3 regions of the Ruania suaedae genome follow, and region 2 is predicted to be linked to each of the others. Evidence: riboswitches for the same ligand, from Rfam matches in the RefSeq annotation. Region 2 holds a riboswitch; each other region holds the start of a gene.

Region 1 (3,266 bases), 1.5 Mb from region 2:
CGAGGCGCCGGATGTCGCACGCCTCGTTCACCACCAGCCGGTAGGGCCAGACGCGGCCCGGTTCGATCGTGTCGCCGCTGCGCGCCGGCGCCTGCTCGTCCGCGGCATCGATCAGGTCGGGGTCGGTGCCGATCTGATCCGCCGTGGCGGTGCTGCCCGGCGTGGACAGGTCGGCCGAGACGACGGTGCGCTCCTCCGGCACCCCGGCGGGCGGGTCCTCGGCGCTGAGCTGGACGTGGAACGGGCCCTCGGGAAGGGCCTCACGCTGGACGGCCACGACGAAGGCGTGCGGGTTCGCGTCCTCGGTGCAGGCTCCCGGTGAGCCGGGCACGACGATCTCGGCGTGCAGCACCCGGCCGGTCGCCACCACGTCGTCGAGCCGGATCGGGCAGCTGGAGCCGTACACGGCACCGAACCAGACGGCGATCTCGCTCTCCAGGTCCAACGCCGGCACCTCGCCGCTCATCCCGGCTTGCTCCCACAGGTCGGCGTACTGCGACTCGGTCGTGGCCACCCCGGTGCGATAGACCTCCCCGGTCTGCTCCTCTCCGAGCAGCCGCCACTGCTCCCCCTCGGTGGGCTGCTCACCGGGCTCGACCACCTCCTCGGGCTCCGGCCCCGAGACGCACAGCGGTTCGTCGACGAACTCCTCCATCGCCTGCAGGTTCTCCTCCGACAGGACGCTGAGTTCGACGGCGACCACGCCCAGCTGAGGTTCCGGTGCGAGACTGCTCACCGCGCCCTCGGGTCCCTCGGTGCGCACCCGCTCGGCGAGGTCGGCCAGCTGCTCCTCGGTGTGCAGGGCCTCGACCACCGCCACCCCCTCGTCGCTGAACTCATCGGCGACCTCGGTGCGGCGCTCGGCGACATCCTGGGTGAACGCCACCGACACCCAGCCGTTGTGCTCGCGGTCGATCCAGATCCCGGCATAGCCCGGCAGGTCCTGCGCCCACGCACGGACCTCCTCCACGGGCTGGTCGTTGCCCACGTACACCGGATCGTCCCGGTAGTTCTCATCGGGAGCGCGCAGCGGTGTGACGTCCTCGCAGGCGACGATGCTGTCGTCGGGAGGTGGTGCGCCCGGTGTCTCGGGTTGGATCGCCCCGCACGCGGTCAGACCAGCGGTCGTCAGGATCGCCATCGTGGCTCCGAGACGCTTGCGGTCGCGCATCTTGCCCCCACTTTCCGGGTTCATCACGATCGTGTCCTGACGGCCGACCGTGTTGCACCTACCACGCAGCCTACTGTCCGATCCGTGGGCGGGCGCGGACAGTGACATGACAGCCCGGCGATCGCCGACCTACGATGCAGGGGACCATCCAGAGCAGCCGAGAGATCTGGCTCGATGACGCTGCAGCAACCTCGCCCGAAGGTGCTACCGCCAGAACCGATGGAGGAGCGCATGACCGAGCACACGACCGGGCACCCGAACGGTCCGGGCACACATGGCCGGGGCGGCCCCGCCGGACCTCCTGGCCACCGGTACCGGTTGCTCACCGGTCCTGACGACGCGGCCTTCTGCGAGCGCGTCAGCGATGCCCTCGAGGAGGGCTACGAACTGTACGGGTCGCCGTCGGTGACCTTCGACGGCAGCAGGGTCATCGCCGCACAGGCGGTGCGGTGGCCCACCAACGACGAACGACCGAACGCGGAGGTGCGGCCCGTATGAGCTATGCAGGTGACCTGAACCCCAAGGACGCATGGGCGCTCCTGGCCGAGCACCCCGACGCCGCGCTCGTGGACGTCCGCACGCAGGCCGAGTGGTCCTTCGTCGGTGTGCCGCGCACGGACGAGATCGACCGGCCGACGCTGCTGATCGAGTGGAACACCTTCCCGAACGGCTCGCGCAACCCCGCGTTCCTGGACCAGCTGAGCCGTGCCGGGTACGCGGCCGGGGACGGCAAGCCGCTGGTGTTCATCTGCCGCAGCGGACAGCGCTCCATCGCCGCCGCGGAGGCGGCCACGGCCGCCGGGTTCGGCCCGGCGTACAACGTCAGCGACGGTTTCGAGGGGCCCACCGACACCGAGGGCCACCGTGGCTGGGTCGGGTGGCGGGCGGACGGCCTGCCCTGGACGCAGAGCTGAACCGGGCGCCGTCGTGAGTGATCCGCGCCCGCACGCCAGTCTGCCCGAGGGGCTCGGGCCGGCCACCCTCGCCGTGCGCGGCGGGCAGCAACGGACCGAGTTCCGTGAGACCTCCGAGCCGCTGTTCCTCACCCAGGGGTACGTCTACGACCACGCCGCCGACGCCGAAGCCGCGTTCGCGGGCGAGGCCGACCGGTTCATCTACTCCCGCTATGGCAATCCGACCGTGGCCGCCTTCGAGGAACGGTTGCGCCTGCTCGAGGGGTCCGAGGCCTGCTTCTCGACGGCGACCGGTATGTCCGCCGTGTTCACCTCCCTGGCCGCCCTGGTCTCCTCGGGCAGCCGGATCGTGGCTGGGAATGCGTTGTTCGGCTCCACCTTCGTGGTCCTCGACGACATCCTCGGCCGGTGGGGCGTGCAGGTGGACTACGTGAACGCCCACCGGATCGAGGAGTGGGAGGCGGCGCTGGCCACCCCGGCCGACGTGGTGCTGTTCGAGACGCCCTCGAACCCGATGCAGGACATCGTGGACGTGCAGGCGGTGTGCGAGCTGGCCCATCGGGCGGGGGCCACCGTGATCCTCGACAACGTCTTCGCCACCCCGATCCTGCAGCGCCCGCACGAGCTGGGCGTGGACGTGGTGGTGTACTCGGCCACCAAGCACATCGACGGCCAGGGCCGGGTGCTGGGCGGGGCCATCCTCGGCAGCCGGGACTACATCGAGGGGCCCGTCAAGCAGATGATCCGCAACACCGGTCCGAGCCTGAGCCCGTTCAACGCCTGGGTGCTGCTCAAGGGACTGGAGACGCTTGCCGTACGGGTGCGGGCGCAGACCGCCGCGGCGCTGGAGATCGCGGGATGGCTGGAGTCCCAGCCGGGGGTGCGTGCGGTGCGCTACCCCTTCCTGGACTCCCATCCGCAGGCCGAGCTGGCGAGAGCCCAGATGAGCGGCGGAGGCACGGTGGTGACGATCGACCTGGACGTCGATGGCGAGCAGGAGCAGATCAAGGAGCGCACGTTCGCTTTCCTCGACGCCCTGCAGCTGGTGGACATCTCCAACAACCTCGGGGATGCCAAGTCGCTGATCACCCACCCGGCCACCACGACGCATTCGAAGATCGCGCGGGAGAAGCGCTACGCCGTCGGGATCACCGACTCCACGGTGCGGCTCTCGGTCGGGC
Region 2 (3,266 bases):
CCACCACCGCCAGGCCGGCCGTCACCGAGCCGATCCCGAGCAGCGCGTGCAGCAGCCCGGTCAGCCCCGGCTCCCCCGCCTGCGTGGCCAGCACCGAGGCGCCTGCCTGAACTGAGCCGAAGATCATCCCGATGGTCAGCTGGGCGAGTACGAGCACCACGAGCACGGCCGGCAGCGGCTCCCGGCTCACCGTGGCATCGCGCCGGGGCACAACGGCGGCCGTGGGGTGCACGGCGAACCAGGTGCCGAACAGTCCCAGCAGCACACCGGCGGCGATCAGAGCGGCCGACGGGTTGAGCATCGCCGCCACCAGGCCGACCACCGCCGGGCCGAGCACGAAGCTCGCCTCGTCGGCCGCCCCCTCGTAGGAGAACGCGGCATCGACCAGCGGTTGCTCGGACCGGCCGGACCGGCGCGCGATCGGGCGCCAGCGCACCCGGGCCAGGGTGCCCACCTGCGGCAGGAATGCCCCGCTCGCCCCGGCGATGAGCACCAGCGGCCACCAGGGGTCGCCGGAGGTGTAGGAGGAGGCGGCCAGCACGAGCCAGACCAGCCCGGCGGTCCCGACCAGCGACTGCACCAGCAGGACCGGCCGCTGCCCGATCCGGTCGGTCAGCGCCCCCGCGACCGGGGAGGCGACGGCGTTGACCACCGCGGTCGCGCCCGCGGCCGCGCCGCCGGCGCCGTAGGAGCCGGTGGCGGCCGAGACCAGCAGCAGCGCGCCGATCTGGGACATCGCCACCGGCAGCCGGGCGAGGAATGCCACGAGGATGTAGACCACGCCGGTCAGCGAGAAGAGGTTCCGGTAGGAACGCAGGGGGGACATTCACGGCTCCAGGGTGCGCGGACGCGCGCACCACCCCACCGCTGGTGCGCAGAAGCCCTGATCGCAGTCGCGAGTTTACCTCCGCGACACGCCGGGTCGCCAGCGCTGGTGACGCAGCCGACACGGATGCGCCGGTCTGCAGCACCATCGCGCCGCAGACCGGCGCATCCGTGTCGACCCGGTCAGACGAGCCGGGTCAGACGGGCCGGGTCAGGCGGTGACCCGAGCGCGCGCGGCGCTCACGCGGCGGCGTCCGGCGGCAGCGGTCTCCACCGCCGCCGCGCGCGGGCCCCGCAGTCCGCGTGCCTGCAGCAGCGGCACCACGTCCTGCACCAGGGCGACGACGTCGGTGGGCACCGAGGCGGGGATGACGGTGAACCCGTCGGCCGCACCGGCGTGGACCCACTGCGCCCACAGGTCGGCCAGGTCGGTGGCGGTCCCGATCGAGCGCAGCGGCACCGGGCGCGGCTGCTCCTCGAGCGAGGTGAGGAGGTCCCAGCGGGCGCGCGCGCTGGGCGCATCCGCCGAGATCAGGGTGTGCACATCCACCAGTACCTGCACGTCATCGGCGTCGCGGCCCCACTCCACCGCCGCCTCCCGGATGGCGGTACGTGCTGCACGGGCCTCCTCCAGCGTGGCCACGCTCAGGCGGGCGACGTCGGCACGGGCGGCGGCGAGCTCGCCGTCGACCGAGGTGCGCACGGGGACGACCACCTGCGGGCGGGCCGCCACGGCGGACCCCCGCTGCGCCGTCGGCCATCCGGTGATGACGGACTCGACGGCCCGCAGGCTCCGGGCGCCGGAGGCGGCCACCTCGAGCTGCCAGCCGGCCCGGCCGGCGGAGGCGCGGTGCACGCTGGCCACGGCGCCGGCGACGTGCTCGGGTCGGTGGCTGCCGAGCGGGACGGTGGCGACCAGGGTCGCGCGGGAGGTGTGGCGGGACAGCCGGGAGGCGGCCACGGCACCGTCGAGCCAGTCGTCGCGGCGGCGCACACCGGCGTGGTGGAAGGTCTCGTCCAGGGTGAGCAGGTCGACGCCGCCCTTGTCGGCCAGCGAGGCCAGGCCGGCGAGGCGGCCCATGATGAAGGACTCGGCGTCGGAGTCCTCGGCACGGCGCCACTCACGGGGTGCGCCGGCGCCGGACAGGTCGAGGGAGATCAGCGAGGTGGGCAGGGTGGCCGTAGCAGGCATGAGAGTGTCCTTGTTCTGCGAGAGCGGGGAGCTCGATCGCCGGTGCACGCCGGCGTTGTCACGCCACCGGCAGGTGTGCAGCCGCGAACCGAGGGTGGTTCCGAAGGGGCCAGGCGCCCGAGGGACCGGTCGAGGTTCGGCTCAGGCCGACATGGAACAGCGACACATCATGCAGGCGGCGAAGCGCAGTGCGGGCCGTGCGGGCCGTGTGAACACTGGGGTCCGGTCCTGGATCATCTGTTGCTGTGTCCTTCTCTCGTCCACCGCGCTCGCGGTGTTGCGCTTGCCCTGCACCAGGTGGCCAGGGCCAGGTCGTCACCCGGGGCACCCCACCGCAAGTGGAGGGTTGCCGGTCAGCCGGCCGGGGCCGTGGCACTGCGTCCACGTGTGCTGACACTCAAGACCTTGGTCTGCACTGTACGAGCGAATTGGATGACGTGTCAACCAATCACGATCGGTGCGCCGCGCTCAGCCGGCTCCGTAGCACTGGACCGCACAGTCGAGGGCGTCCGTGCCGAACGCGAGCGCGGCCGCCGCGGCGGGCGTCCGCCCGACTGCGAGCGCCGCGTGCAGGGCGCCGAACCGTTCCAGCGCGGCGTCCTCGCAGATGTCCGCCGGCGCCGCCACCACCGTCCGGGCGCCCGCGTGCAGCCAGGCCCGGGCCATCCCGAGCGAACCCCCGGCGGCGCCGCAGGCCGAGAGCACGACCACCGGGGGCACCCGCGGGTAGAGCTCGACATCGTGACCGAACAGGTCGCCATCGGTCAGGGTGAGGGAGGCGAAGAGCGGGTGCGCCTCCCGGTCCTGACCGTGGGCGCTCACGTGCAGCAGGTCCACGTCGGCGGCGAGGATCTCGGCGTCGTGGCAGTCCTCCCCCTCCCGCACGGGGCGGGTGTGCCATCGCCGGCGCACCAGGTCCGCCTCCGCGCTCCCGGTGCGGGTCCCGGGCCCGACGACCACCCCGACACCGTGGATCGGCCGGGGCGCGGCCTGGCGCAGCCACGCGCTCGCCGAGGTCGGCACGGTCACCGGCACACCGGCGGTGCTCGGCAGCTGCCCCCACGGCATCCGGGCCATCACCGCCGGTGCGGTGATCGTCAGCGCGCCGGCGCCGTGCAACGCCGGAGCGAGGAGCCGGTCCAGGCCTTCGATCCGCTCCCGGAGCGCAGCACGGACCACCGGTGCGCGCAGCTGGGCCGCCATCGTCAGGTCCGCACCGAGACCGCCGAGAAGGCGATCCATCTCGCCC
Region 3 (3,266 bases), 1.6 Mb from region 2:
TCTTCCACCTCGTCGAGTGCGACGACTTCGAGGCGGCCATGCGCGAGCTGGAGCACAGTGAGCCGAACGCGCGCTGGCAGGAGTTCATCAACACCCATCTGGACGGCTTCGCCAGCTTCGGCGAAGGGCCGACGGCCACCAGCGTGCCGCTGGTGTGGACGTTGCAGGACCAGCGGCGGTCCTGACGCCACTCAGAACAGCGCGAGCACCTCGGCCGGGTCGACCTCCTCGAGCGAGGCGTGCCGCCAGCGCGGCTCCTGCCCCCGTTCGATGAGGACTGCCCGCACTCCCTCGATGAAGTCACCGGCCCCGGCGCCCCGCATCAACCCCGTGCCCAACCGCAGGTCCTGGTCGAGCACGTCGGCCACGGTCGGCATCCGGGCGGCACGGCGGATGGCCTCGAGGGTGAGCGCCACCGAGAACGGGCAGCGCGAGGACAACATCGATGCCGCCTCCTGTGCCTCCGGCTCCGGGCGATCACGCAGGCGGGAGGCCACCGCGACCGGGTCGTCGCCGCTGAAGCAGTCGTCGATCCACGCGCGGTGACCGACCGAGCCGCCCGGACGGCGGGCCGGCTCGAAGCCCTCCACCGGCTCCAGGGGCGCGCCCCCGGCCCATCGCGCGCACAGCCGTTCCCAGGCCTCGGCCTCGATGAGCTCATCAGCGAGCCCGGCGGCGATCGCTTCCTGCCCGCCGGCTCGCGCCCCGGTGAGGGCGAGGTAGGTGCCCAGCTCACCCGGAGCCCGGGAGAGCTCGAACAGCGCACCCACGTCCGGGAAGAAGCCGATCGCCGTCTCCGGCATCGCGACGGTCGTGCGAGAGGTCACCAGCCGTAGCGAAGCGTGCCCGGCAAGCCCGATTCCGCCTCCCATGACCACCCCGTCCATGAAGGCGGCGACAGGGATCCGGGCCTGCGCGATCAGCCGGTCGAGGGCGTACTCGGCCTCCCAGAACTGCACCGCGCGATCGACGTCGCCGGCCAGCAGCCAGTCCCGGATCGCGCGCACATCACCGCCCGCGCACAGGCCCCGGTCACCGGCGCCGTCCAGGGCGAGCGCCTGGACCGACCCGTCGTCGGCCCACGCATGCACCTGGTCACTCACCGCGGTGACCATTTCCGTGGTGAGGGCGTTGATGGTCTCGGGCCGGTTCAGCCGGATCCGCCCGAGCGCGCCGTGCCGGGCGACCAGCACGTGCTCGCCGGCGCGAGTCCAGGGGAAGGCGTCGGGGTCGGTGATCGGGTCCGGCACGGGTGCCTCCTACGTGATCAGTCGGGCGGGCCTGCCCTCCTTCCGAGTGTGGCCCCCCGACCCGGTGCGCGCACGGCGTCGCTCCACCGCCGGTCTCATCCAGTGATACGAGCTGGAGGCAGGACATGAGACAGGTAGCATCGGAAACTCACCATCCAGAGCGGCCGAGAGTCCTGGCTCGACGACGCCGCAGCAACCCCTCAACGGAAGCCTCCCGCGGGGAAGGGTGCTACAGCCAGGTCCGATGGAGTTCTGATGCAGGCACAGGTCCACCCACCCGACGGCGGGGGTCCCCCATGACCACCGCCACCCTCTACCGCACCCCCCGGCCGGGGCCGTGCATCTCGTTCGAGCTCTACCCGCCCCGCACGCCGCGAGGCGAGGAGACGATCGGGCGCACCATCGGTGCACTGGCCGATCTCGCCCCCGACTACTTCTCGATCACCTATGGCGCCTCCGGCTCCACGCGTGCCACCTCCCGGGAGCTGATCTGCCGGGTCCGGGACGAGACCCGCATCACGCCACTGGCCCACCTCACCTGCGTCGGAGCCAGCGCCGAGGATCTCGACGGCTACGTCGCCACCCTGCTGCAGGCGGGCGTGCGCGACTTCCTCGCGCTCCGCGGCGATGCGCCGGCCGGCGAACCGGACTGGCGTCCCCACCCTGAGGGTCTCACCCGTGCCAGTGAGCTCGTGGCGCTGCTGCGGCAGACCGCCCGCGACCACCTCGGCGAGGAGGGGGACGCCGTCAGCATCAGCGTGGCCACCTATCCCGGCGGCGCCTACGACGCCCAAGGGCGGCCCCGCATCGAGGACGACGACGTCGCCGCCCTCCTGGAGAAGCAGGCCGCGGGAGCGGACTTCGCCATCACCCAGCTCTTCTACGACGCCGGCCACTACGCCGAGCTCGTCCGTGCCGCGCGCGCGGCGGGCGTGCGCATCCCGATCGTGCCGGGCCTGATCCCGCTGACCGACCCGCGCCGGCTGCGCCGGATGGTCGAGCTCACCGGCGTGCCGGTGCCGCCCGCGCTGCTCGAGGAGCTCGACAGTGCGCCGGACAAGGAGGAGGCGTACCGGCGCGGACTCGCCGCCAGCGTCCGGCTCGTGCACGAGGTGCTCGAGACCGGTGCGCCCGGGATCCACTTCTACACGTTCAACTCCTCGCGCGCCGTGCTGGACCTGCTGCGCGAGTCCGGCCTGCGGCCCACCTGACCCGGCCCGCCGACGTCCACTGACTCCCACTCACACTGCACCGCCCCCTCGTACTCCCACCCCGGCAGGGGACGACCACCCGATCCACCGGAGGACTCGATGACTCAGCACACCCACGACGCCCAGCCCTTCCCCGCCACCACCGTGCTCGGCTACCCCCGCATCGGCCCGCGCCGCGAGCTCAAGCGCGCGCTGGAGTCCTTCTGGTCCGGTGCCACCACCGAGCCCGACCTCGCCGGGGCGGGCTCCGCCCTGCGCCGCCGCACCCGCGAGCACCTGAGTGGCCTCGGCCTCGACCCGCACGCGGCGGCCATCCCCTCCGACTTCAGCTACTACGACCAGGTGCTCAGCACGGCCGTGGCCGTGGGTGCCGTCCCGGAGCGGTTCGGCATCGACGCCGAGGGGCCGGTCGGCCTGGCCGACTACTCCCGCCTGGCTCGCGGCGACGCCGGGACCGCCCCGCTGGAGCTGACCAAGTGGTTCGACACCAACTACCACTACCTCGTGCCCGAGATCGGCGCGCAGACGCCGCTGCGTCACATCCCGGGTTCGGCTCCGGTGGCCGAGTTCCTGGAGGCCAAGGAGCAGGGCACGCTGACCCGGCCCGTCCTCGTCGGGCCGGTGACCTTCCTGGCGCTGGCCAAGGGCGAGGAGGACACCGACCCGCTGGACCGGCTCGACGACCTCGTCGAGGTCTACCGGCAGCTGCTCTCCGAGCTCGCCGCCGCGGGCGCCACCTGGGTGCAGCTGGACGAGCCGGCGCTGGTCAGCGACAACGGCGCCGTTCCCGCGCCGCGGCTCACCG

The links. Region 2 has a riboswitch for S-adenosylmethionine ahead of LQF12_RS10530 (LLM class oxidoreductase). Riboswitches for the same ligand answer to the same signal wherever they lie in the genome.
Region 1: another riboswitch for S-adenosylmethionine. It lies ahead of LQF12_RS03625 (DUF1737 domain-containing protein); the one in region 2 lies ahead of LQF12_RS10530 (LLM class oxidoreductase).
Region 3: another riboswitch for S-adenosylmethionine. It lies ahead of LQF12_RS01265 (methylenetetrahydrofolate reductase); the one in region 2 lies ahead of LQF12_RS10530 (LLM class oxidoreductase).

The regions. Positions count from the first base shown of each region.
Region 1 is NZ_CP088018.1:795,145-798,410, forward strand. Features, by position in the region: gene LQF12_RS03620 (hypothetical protein) at 1-1,198, opposite strand, end outside; SAM riboswitch class I at 1,313-1,397, shown strand; gene LQF12_RS03625 (DUF1737 domain-containing protein) at 1,403-1,669, shown strand; gene LQF12_RS03630 (rhodanese-like domain-containing protein) at 1,666-2,085, shown strand; gene LQF12_RS03635 (O-succinylhomoserine sulfhydrylase) at 2,099-3,266, shown strand, end outside.
Region 2 is NZ_CP088018.1:2,293,671-2,296,936, forward strand. Features, by position in the region: gene LQF12_RS10525 (MFS transporter) at 1-826, opposite strand, end outside; gene LQF12_RS10530 (LLM class oxidoreductase) at 1,037-2,017, opposite strand; SAM riboswitch class IV at 2,292-2,422, opposite strand; gene LQF12_RS10535 (CHAT domain-containing protein) at 2,486-3,266, opposite strand, start outside.
Region 3 is NZ_CP088018.1:290,747-294,012, forward strand. Features, by position in the region: gene LQF12_RS01255 (L-rhamnose mutarotase) at 1-185, shown strand, start outside; gene LQF12_RS01260 (enoyl-CoA hydratase/isomerase family protein) at 192-1,250, opposite strand; SAM riboswitch class I at 1,399-1,501, shown strand; gene LQF12_RS01265 (methylenetetrahydrofolate reductase) at 1,547-2,461, shown strand; gene metE (5-methyltetrahydropteroyltriglutamate--homocysteine S-methyltransferase) at 2,561-3,266, shown strand, end outside.